2 regions of the Exiguobacterium sp. SH1S21 genome follow, and region 2 is predicted to be linked to the other one. Evidence: riboswitches for the same ligand, from Rfam matches in the RefSeq annotation. Region 2 holds a riboswitch; the other holds the start of a gene.
What was found. Region 2 has a riboswitch for S-adenosylmethionine ahead of metK (methionine adenosyltransferase). Riboswitches for the same ligand answer to the same signal wherever they lie in the genome.

Region 1 (5,475 bases), on a different contig from region 2:
TCGCCGAGGTGGTTGACACCGACGACGTTATAGCCGTTTTTGCGGGCGATCTGGTTGATGGCGTTACCGATGACCGTCGAGCGCAAGTGCCCCATCGAGAACGGTTTGGCGATGTTCGGTGATGAGAAGTCCGTGACAATCGTCTCGTTGCGTGTTGCATGCGTTGCGTAATCCGCTTGCTCGTCGAGAACCACGTTAATGATTTCCTGCGAGACGACGCCACGGCTCAAGAAGACGTTCACGTATGGACCGGCCGCTTCAACTTTTGTGAACAGTTCGTCGTTCAATTCACCGGCGATGTCAGTCGCAATCATGACCGGCGCTTTCCGGTACGCCTTGGCGAGTTGGAAGCATGGGAACGCGAGATCCCCGTGCGCCTCATGTTTTGGTTTTTCAATCAATGCCTCAATCTGGTCGAGCGTGAGTTCGTCACCGATGACACGTGACAGAGCCTCCGCATACTTGCGTTCATAACTCATGTAAATTTCCTCCTTCAAATCTAGTCATAAAAAAAACGCCCTTTGCACAGATGCAAAGAGACGGGTTGGCCCGCGGTACCACTCTTCTTGCCTGTTTTACACAGACCACTTTAACGGTGATAACGGGGGGCCCCCGGCTACGCCTACTCGCTTCGGATAGCATCTCAAAAGTGCGTTTCGCGATGTTTGTCAGCCTAGGCTCTCACCAATCCCTAGGTCGCTTTGTTGACTAAACGATCGTTACTCTCTTTTTCATCGACTTTCGTCTATGTGGTTGAAAAGCAACTTCATTATAGAGGATATTTGATGTAGACTCAATGCTAGAATTCAGCCATTATGATGAATAGGCAGGACTCGGGCGCAACCGTGCCGAATCTCCTACCATACATATGAGAAGACTTTTCCCACACAGGAGGGAACTATGAATCATTTTCGCAAGATGTCCGTCCTCGGTTGGAGCATTTGGAGTTTGATCGTTTTACTGACCATCACTTTGTTTACAACCGGTGTCCTTGATGTTCCGGCGATCGAGCCGCTTCCGTTCATCTTGATCGCGCTGCTCGTCATCATTTTCCAAATGGACTCGATTGAACGGAAAGGCGTCTATTTCACGTTTTCAGAAAGCATCGTCCTCATCATCTTTTTATTCTTTGATTTTGAGACGGCGCTCCTCGTCAACCAAATTGGACTCCTCGTCTTTCAGTTCGCCAACTTAAAACCGCGCGTCGCGCTCCGCCGCTTCCGGTTCACTTATCCTTGGAACGCGATCACGTCATTTTTAGAAATCGCCATCCCGGCAAGTGTTTACTTGGCACTCGGCGGTGAGACCGGTCTTGGCTTCTATTCGCAGGATTCGTTTGTCCCGCTCCTTGGTCTGATCAGCGCCATCATCTTGAACACGATTGTCCAAAAATATCAAGTCGGCTGGTGGTTCCGCGTTGATATTCCGGTCCGAGATTTTCTGAACATCGCTTTTTACACATATATCGTCAGTTTCGTCTTCATCTTTGCCGCGTCGTTTTTCCGTGAGACAAACTTGCTCGTCGTCAGCAGCATTGCGGCCGCCCTCACGTTCTTTATTAAGCGGTTGATGATTCAAAAAGGGCGCCAAGACGCGTTCAAGTCATTGATCGAACAGTACGATGAAGCGAAAGAGGCCGTCTCCCTATCTCAAAGCGAGGCCCAGGCGATTGAAGTGTTCTTGAGTCAATGTGAACGCCTCAACCAATATGATAAAGGGTTTGTCGAGTTCGTCCTGTTCGACCGAACGCTCTATTTCGATTTGTTGACGCGACAGCCGATCGACCGTCCGCTCGTCTTCGACTTGATGGATGCGCGCCATCCACACGCCAAGTCTGTCGATTATGAGATGCGCTTCGAATGGGACGCAGCGTTGTCAGATGCGTTTCATGACGATTACCACAGCTTCATCTCGGTCCAGTCAGAAGAGATTGACGGGATTCGGACACGTATCGTCATGATCGGTGAACACGTCTATGGCTATCCGCCCATCATTCAAAACGAGATGGTAAAACTGTTGAAATCGTTCAACCGAACGATCAGCCGATGCCACGAACGCGACCGCCTATACACGGAAAGCCGCACCGATAGCTTGACGCTGCTCGCCAACGCGCGCGCGTTCTACGAGTATGGGATTCAACAAATCTCGGACGGCTCGATGTACCCGATCTCGGTCGCGATGCTCGACATCGACTTCTTTAAAAAAATCAATGACACGCACGGTCACCAAGTCGGAGACAACGTGCTCCAAGAGTTCGGGCGGCGAATCCGGCAAGTGCTCCGGACCGATGACTTTGCGGCCCGTTACGGGGGCGAGGAGTTCATCTTGCTGCTCAATCATTGCGACGTCGACCAAGCCGTCGATATCGCCGAACGGATTCGGCAGAAGATTGAAGATAAGCCGTTCCGTGTCGATGGGGTCGATATTCCCGTGACCGCCTCGATCGGTGTCGATACGATTCAAGCGTTCGGCGACAAACGGCTTGACGATACGATCCGTAACGCTGACCGGGCTCTTTACGTCGGCGGCAAGTACGCCGGTCGTAACCGCGTCGCCCATTACAACTTTTTGACGACATGACTTCCCCCCGCGTCCACTGGCGCAGGGGGATTTCTGTTGACAACCCGATTTGAAACAGGTACGTTAGGAAACGTGTCTAACAACTACATCATGACGACTTTTTATCAAGAGAGACGGAGGGACTGGCCCTTAGATGTCTCGGCAGCGGGTAACCTGTGCCAAATCCAGCGAGCGTTCTGCTCGAAAGATGAAAAGGGTGTCTCTTACAGAGAGAGCCTTTTTCGGAAGGCTCTTTTTTTCTATTCTTTGAAATGAGGTGAATCGATTGGAACAACCAACAGCTAACAAATGGGCGCTCTTGCCCTTGCTCGTCTTCCTCGTCTTCTTCATCGGGGCGGGTATTTATTATGGCGACTTTTACAAGTTCCCGGTGCTGATCGCGGCGTTGATCGCTTTAATTGTCGCTGCGATGATGACGAAAGGAAGCGTCACTCAGACCGTTGAGCGCATCGCCCAAGGTGCCGGCAATCCAGGCATCTTGATCATGATATTCATCTTCCTGCTCGCCGGCGCGTTCTCGAGCGTCGCCGGTGCAATCGGTGCGATTGACGCGACGGTCAACGCGGCCTTGACGTTCCTGCCGCCGTCACTCTTACTGAGCGGACTGTTCGTCATCGCTGCTTTCATCTCGATGGCGATGGGCACATCGACCGGTACGATTGCCGCGCTCGCCCCGATCGCGCTCGGCATCCATCAAGAGAGCGGGGTCAATATCGCAATCGCGGCCGCGGCCGTTGTCGGCGGGGCCATGTTCGGAGACAACTTGTCGTTCATCTCGGATACGACAATCGCTGCCGTAAGGACACAACGGACGAACATGCGCGACAAGTTCCGGACCAACTTTTGGATCGTGCTCCCGGCCGCAATCATCACGACCGTCCTGTTAGCCGTTCTCTCAAGCGGAGAATCGACGATTGAAGTGGCCGCGTTCGAATGGTACAAATTGATTCCGTATCTCGCCGTCATCGTCCTCGCCTTGACCGGACTGAACGTCATCCTCGTTTTGCTCGGGGGCATCGCGCTCGCTGGCATCATCGGGCTGATTGACGGAAGCTTGGCCGTCACGTCTTACGTCACGGCGATGGCCGACGGCATGATGGGCATGGCCGAGATCTCGCTCTTGACGTTATTCATGGGCGGACTCGTCGGACTCATCTCGCATAACGGTGGACTCACATATTTACGAGACGCACTCACGTCACGGATTAAACGCCGGGCTGGTGCGGAATGGAGCATCGCCGGGCTCGTCAGTGCGACGAACGTCGCGACGGCGAATAATACAATCTCGATTCTCGTAGCAGGCCCGCTTGCCGCGAATATCGCCGATACGTATGACATCGAACGGAAAAAGTCAGCGAGCGTACTCGACATCTTCTCGTGCGGGGTACAAGGACTTCTGCCTTACGGGGCGCAGCTCCTCATCGCCGCCGAGTTGACGAACACGGCGTCCCCCGCCCTCGTCCCGTATATGTTCTATCCGTTCCTCCTGTTCATTTGCGGAGGCTTGGCGATCGTTTTCAACTTCCCACGTTTCAAAAAAACCAACTAAGCAAAAATCCTCGAAGGCGGTCGCCTTCGAGGATTTTTATGTTCTCGCTTCACGTTTACGTTTGAGCTCTTCGTTCCGTTTTTTGAAGGCGCGCCGTTTGAGAAGTTCTTCGAGCCCCCGGCTGATCGCCCACAACACGAGCAAGAGCAAGCCGAGCATCGACAAGCGGAACGGGCTTTGGATGAACTCTTGCCACTGATCACCGATGACTGAGAAGATGACGACGACGAGCAGTTTCCCGAATCCGGCCGCTAATACGAACGTCCGGAGCGGCATTTGAATCAAGGCGAGTAAGTACGTGATCAAACTGACCGGGATGAACGGCAACGAATATAAGAATCCGAGCGAGATTGGACTCATATGGTTGATGCGATCGAGCCAATAGACACCCTGTTTATGTTTTTCGAGCCAACGCGTCATCGGTTTGCGGAACACGTATCGGACGGCGGCGAACACGAGGAGTGTCCCTGCCAAGCTGCCGATCCACGATAAGAGCACACCGAGCCAGAAGCCATACGTGGCCGCGTTCGCCGAGATGATCAAGACGAGCGGGAGGAACGGGAAAATCGCTTCTAGGAACGGGGCCCCGAGTCCAGCCCAAGGACCTCCCGGCAATCCTTGGAGCCATTCGATGATGTTCAATATATATTGTTGGAGTGATGTGAGCATTTCAGTTTCCACCTTCGGCTTTCGTTACTACCTTTTACCCGAATTCGTTCAAGAGGACTCATCCCCCTGCTCTCCTCAAAAAAAAATAAAAAGTATTTGCGAAATTTCACTGTGATATCTATCATATAATAATGGACTTGTGGTTGCAGGCAAGTTCATTCGTCGAACGACACAACCCAACGTTCGTTTTCCTGCAAAAAACTGAACACAGGGGAGCAATAACATGGAAACAAAACCAATGCGGGTCTTACTGTACTATAAGTACGTCAACATCGAGGACCCAGAAACACTGACACAACAACACCTCAAGTATTGTAAGGATCTCGGGATCAAAGGACGTATCTTGATTTCTTCGGAAGGAATCAACGGGACGTGCTCGGGCACTTGGGAACAAACCGAACAGTACATGAACGACTTGAAAGCTAATCCATACTTCAGTGACATCGAGTTCAAAATCGATGAAGTCGAAGAGCATGCTTTCAAGAAAATCTTTGTCCGTCACAAACAAGAGCTCGTGACGTGGCGCTTTGATGGCGAGTTCGACGTGCCTAAACAACATGGTGCGTATCTCGAACCGGAAGAATGGAAAGAGATGATGAATCGCGATGATGTCGTCATCCTCGACGTTCGTAACAACTACGAGTACGATCTTGGTCACTTCAAAAATGCGATCAAAA
Region 2 (5,475 bases):
GTGATCTCGCCGAAACGAGATGACTCTTCCCCGCCGCCGGTGAACGTCATCATACTGAGCGGCAAATCGGGGCGGAACCGGTCGACCGCACTGGCGACGACTTGTTTGAGCCCGCCGATTTGGCGGGACGAATGCCAATCAAAGAGCGGGGAGATGTATGTCAAACTCCCGAGCGGCACGTCGTACTCTTGCAGGAGGCGGTTCGTCAAGAGCGCCCCGAGACTGAAGGCGATGACGTGAATCGGTAGTTTGGACTGACTCGCTTCCCGTAGCGTGTTCTTGATCAGCTGTTTATGGTCTTCTGCCGTTAGTCCGACCGTCTGTCCGGTCACGACGAGCACCTCATAGTCGACACTGAGTCGCTGCAAAAATGCTTCACTGAGCCGGGACGTGAACTGTAACGGGTAAACGATCACGATGACCCCTTTTCGTGATTCTTCTTCATATGTCATGCTGTCACCTCATTATTAGTATGTCTCATCAATTCTAACAAAAAACATCAGCCGCTGACTGATGTTTGAAAGAAAATCCGTCTGGAGTCTTAGCGTGGGTCGTAACGCAAATGGATGAGCTCCATCGGTTGATCGTACACTTCTTCTTGAATTCGGTTCAGTTCGGTGAACGCTTGATGGCTTAAGAAGGCGATCGCTTGCTCGTTCGAACTCTCGACGTACAGCTCGATCGGCTGCGCTTTCCGCTCTTGGAGATGCGTCAGCAGTTCCGCCCCAAGTCCTTGGCGATGGTGAGCCGGATGAAGATAAAGACGAAGCACTTCCCACGTATCACCGCGGTCGATCGCATGGTAAAACCCGATGACGTCTCCTTCGGACTCACCGACGATGAACAACTGTTCTTTCGCTTCTTCACTCGAACCAATGGCCCGGACGATCTCTTCTTGTTGATAGGCGCGCTCCATCACCTTAGACCGAACGTCATCTGTCACACTGATGGTCGCAAGTGCGATATCTCGAATCGTGGCGGCATCTTCTGGTACGGCTTCCCGCATCTTCATAACAGCTTCCCCCTTTTGGCCAATCTAGTACTATCATTCCCCATCACGTAAAAAATATCCTGCCCTTCTATTACTTTTTCGTGTCGAAATAAAGCAGAACGTTATTTTCTATTTTAACTAGGGTATATGAGTACCAATGCCAACTTACAAAGGAGTGTTTAGACATGGAACCAACATTACAAAACGATCCGCACGCAGCTAACGCTAACAACCCGAATCGCCAATTCGACCAAACCAACTCGGGTGGTCCTAGAATCAACGTCGTGACCGGGATGCTTCTCGGTGCGCTCGTCGGCGGTCTGATCGCCCTACTTAGCTCGTCGAACCGTGAGACGACGAAACAGTCACTCACGAATGCGAAGTCGTCTGTCGGCGGTCTCGTCGACACGATCAAAGAAGATCCGGCCGGTAAAGCGTCTCAAGTCATCGAGCAAGTGAAATCGGCTTCAGGTATGATTCAAGAAGTATCGACCGATGTGCAAAACGTCTATGAAAAAGTTGTCGGTGAAGTCGACACGGTCAAACAAGACGTGAACAAAGTCGTCGAGACAGCCCAGGAAGCAAAATCAGATTTGCAAGATATTGGCGAGAAAGTCGTCGAGGCGAAAGATACGGCACTTGGCAACGAGAACGCAACAAACGAAAATAAACCACAAGCATAATAAAAAACGACCTTTCTCACGAAAGGTCGTCTTTTTGTGCTTATGCGAAACGTTTTGCGCCTTCTTCAAGCACTGCCGCTTTGTCCGTTTGCTCCCATGGGAGTTCAACGTCTGTGCGACCAAAGTGTCCGTAAGCTGCTGTCTGTCTGTAGATCGGGCGACGAAGGTCGAGCATCTTGATGATGCCGGCCGGACGAAGGTCGAAGTTCTCACGAATGAGTTCAACGAGTTCAGTCTCGCTCAATTTACCAGTGCCGAACGTGTCCACCGCGATTGAAACCGGGTGTGCGACACCGATCGCGTATGCAAGTTGAACTTCCGCTTTGTCAGCAAGTCCAGCTGCCACGAGGTTTTTCGCCACGTAGCGGGCCGCATATGCTGCCGAACGGTCAACTTTGGTAGGATCTTTACCTGAGAACGCACCACCGCCGTGGCGAGCGTATCCACCGTATGTGTCGACGATGATTTTACGTCCTGTAAGACCTGCATCACCTTGTGGTCCACCGATGACGAAACGGCCAGTCGGGTTGATGAAGTATTTTGTCTCGGCGTCGATGAGTTCAGCCGGGATGACTGCTTCGATCACGTGTTCTTTAAGGTCCGCTTGGATCTGCTCGAGCGTGATGTCTTCTGCATGTTGTGTCGAGATGACGATCGTATCGATACGGACCGGGTTGTTGTCTTGGTCGTATTCGACAGTTACTTGTGTCTTACCGTCTGGACGAAGGTAAGCAAGCGTTCCGTTTTTGCGAACTTCTGCCAAGCGACGTGACAATTTGTGAGCGAGTGAGATCGGGAGCGGCATGAGTTCAGGTGTCTCGTTCGTTGCATAACCGAACATGAGGCCTTGGTCACCGGCACCGATCGCATCGATCTCTTCGTCAGTCATTTGACCTTCACGAGCTTCGAGCGCTTGGTCGACACCGAGGGCGATGTCTGCCGACTGCTCGTCGATTGCTGTGAGTACAGCACAAGTCTCAGCGTCAAAACCATATTTGGCACGCGTGTAGCCGATTTCACGAACAGTTTCACGTACAACTTTCGGGATATCCACGTAAGTCGATGTCGTGATTTCACCAGCTACGAGCACGAGACCTGTCGTGACAGACGTCTCAGCCGCAACGCGGGCGTTTGGATCTTCAGCCAAAATGGCATCCAAAATCGCATCTGAGATTTGGTCACAAATTTTATCCGGATGTCCTTCAGTGACGGACTCCGAAGTGAAAAGTCGACGGTTCAAGTTTGACATTTCGAAAAACCTCCTATTAATAAGGGTGATGTGTGGACGGTACTCGTTCCCCTTACGCGTTGCTTTGGGACGGTAATGAAAAAAACCTTTCGCCACGTTCAATGGGAAAGGTTGAATCGTTCTTCCTTACCCTCTTATCGTTCGAAGCTGTCGCTTCGCTTCAGGATAGCACCTTTTCCGAAAAAAACTACAGGATCGGACGGTTGCTGGGCTTCGTAGGGCCTTGTTCCCTCCACCGCTCAGAATAAGAGTATCCGTTACGAACACCATCATATAAATGCCATACCGTTCTGTCAAGCGTATCTGCTTAATTTGTAAATTTCTTCGTAATCACGGAAATCATTTATGTTTGTGAAATATCAAACATTTTTTTGACGGTTTCCGTTTTTTCACTCCCCGCTTATACAGAATATGTTAGAATGTCCTTGTAAGAAAGCGCTTACTTTAAAGGGTAAAGAAATGCTTGTTTTTGATTAGTGTGTCACATATAATAAAAATGTCATACTAATCAAACGCGGAAGTATGCGGATTTCATCCACATCTATTTAGGGGAAAGGTGGGATTCAGGATGGCGACTACGCTCCTGAAAATCGAAGAATTAATTAAAGGTGCCGATGTATTACGGAACTTAACGGTTCCAGAATTGGTGGAAGAAGCCATTCGTAACGGTGAAGGCGTACTGACGAAAGACGGGGCTTTATCGGTCAGTACAGGGAAATTCACAGGGCGGTCACCGAAAGACAAATTCGTCGTCCAAGATGAAGTCAGCAACTCGTTAGTGGATTGGGGGCCGGTCAATCAGCCGATCGCAGAAGAAAAATTTACCGCTCTTCTCGACAAAGTCCTCACCCATCTCGAGACGAAACAGAAGCTGTATTATCTCGAAGCTTCGGCTGGAGCAGATGAGCACTACACGCTACCGGTACGCGCCATCACCGAGTACGCGTGGCACAGCTTGTTCGCGAAGCAGTTGTTCTTGCGGGAGTGGCCGACAGCCGGTGCGTTTGACCCATTCACGGTCATTTATGCGCCGAGCTACAAGGCCGACCCAACAGTTGACGGGACAAACTCAGAAACGTTTATCCTCGTTTCTTTCGCCAAGCGTACCATTCTGATCGGGGGAACAGAATACGGCGGCGAAATCAAAAAATCAATCTTCTCGGTCATGAACTTCCTATTACCTGAACAGCACGTCTTGTCGATGCATTGCTCGGCCAACGTCTCGGACGCCGGGGAGACGGCGCTCTTTTTCGGACTATCGGGCACGGGCAAGACAACGCTCTCGGCCGATACGGAACGTCATCTCATCGGTGACGATGAGCACGGTTGGTCACCAGACGGCATCTTCAACATCGAAGGAGGTTGCTACGCCAAGACGATCAACTTGTCGCGTGAGAACGAGCCGCAAATTTATGACGCCATCCGTTTCGGCTCGTTGATTGAAAACGTCGTCTTGAACGAAGACCGCTCAGCCGACTACAAAAACATCTCGCTCACCGAGAACACGCGAGCAGCTTACCCGATTCAATTTATCGATAACGCGATGCTCCCTTCACGGGCCGGCCACCCGAACACGATCGTCTTCTTGACGGCCGATGCTTACGGGGTGCTCCCGCCGATCAGCAAGTTGACGAAAGAGCAAGCGATGTATCACTTCCTATCCGGCTACACGTCAAAACTAGCCGGGACGGAGCGCGGCGTGACCGAGCCACAAGCAACGTTCTCGACTTGCTTCGGCTCACCGTTCTTGCCGCTCGCCCCGGAACGGTACGCCGACATGCTCGGTAAGTTGATCGAGCAGCATAACGTCGACGTCTACCTCGTCAACACGGGTTGGACCGGCGGGGCTTACGGTGAAGGGTCACGTATGAAGCTCAGCTACACACGGGCCATGGTGAACGCCGCGATCAACGGTCAATTGCGTGACGTCGACACTGTGAAGCATGACATCTTCAACGTCGACATCCCGGTCCATATCGATGGCGTCCCACAAGACGTGCTCAACCCACGTGACACTTGGAAAGATACAGCTCATTACGATGTCGAAGCACGAGCGCTCGCCTTGAAGTTCCAACAAAACTTTAAACGATTCACGAAAGCGAGTGAGAAAGTCATCGCTGCCGGCCCAATCGTCTTTTAACTCAAAATGACTAGTACCCCGCTCGGGCACTAGTCATTTTTTCTTGCAATCGCCAACATCCAATCCATCGCTCGGTCCGTCGTCTTCCATTTTTCCCAGAACGGGAGCTGATGGGCGAACGGCAAGATCCAAAGCTCTGCTTGCGAACCGATCTTGTCGGCGAGGGCGGTCGCATGACGAAGCCGGACTTGCTCGTCGTCCGTCCCATGAATGAGTAGCGTCGGCGCCTGCCAGTCTTTGAAGAGCGGAGACCGTTCGACATACGCCTCATGGACCGCCTCCGGGTCTCCCCCGGTCATCCGGCGCAACATTTTCCGCATCGAACGCTGTTCTTCATACGTCCACTCCAAATTCGTCACACCCGCCCACGACGTGACCGACGTGACGGGACGTTTTGATGCGAGCGACAACG

Region 1: it holds a riboswitch for S-adenosylmethionine, as region 2 does, so the genes downstream of both, EVJ24_RS13705 (Na+/H+ antiporter NhaC family protein) here and metK (methionine adenosyltransferase) in region 2, are expected to answer to the same signal.

The regions. Positions count from the first base shown of each region.
Region 1 is NZ_SJUY01000012.1:10,954-16,428, reverse strand. Features, by position in the region: gene argS (arginine--tRNA ligase) at 1-479, opposite strand, end outside; T-box leader at 533-744, opposite strand; gene EVJ24_RS13710 (GGDEF domain-containing protein) at 901-2,580, shown strand; SAM riboswitch class I at 2,679-2,774, shown strand; gene EVJ24_RS13705 (Na+/H+ antiporter NhaC family protein) at 2,846-4,129, shown strand; gene EVJ24_RS13700 (TVP38/TMEM64 family protein) at 4,166-4,798, opposite strand; gene trhO (oxygen-dependent tRNA uridine(34) hydroxylase TrhO) at 5,022-5,475, shown strand, end outside.
Region 2 is NZ_SJUY01000008.1:159,157-164,631, reverse strand. Features, by position in the region: gene EVJ24_RS11960 (alpha/beta hydrolase) at 1-452, opposite strand, end outside; gene EVJ24_RS11955 (GNAT family N-acetyltransferase) at 542-1,012, opposite strand; gene EVJ24_RS11950 (YtxH domain-containing protein) at 1,177-1,674, shown strand; gene metK (methionine adenosyltransferase) at 1,715-2,923, opposite strand; SAM riboswitch class I at 3,055-3,174, opposite strand; gene pckA (phosphoenolpyruvate carboxykinase (ATP)) at 3,492-5,063, shown strand; gene EVJ24_RS11935 (alpha/beta hydrolase family protein) at 5,093-5,475, opposite strand, start outside.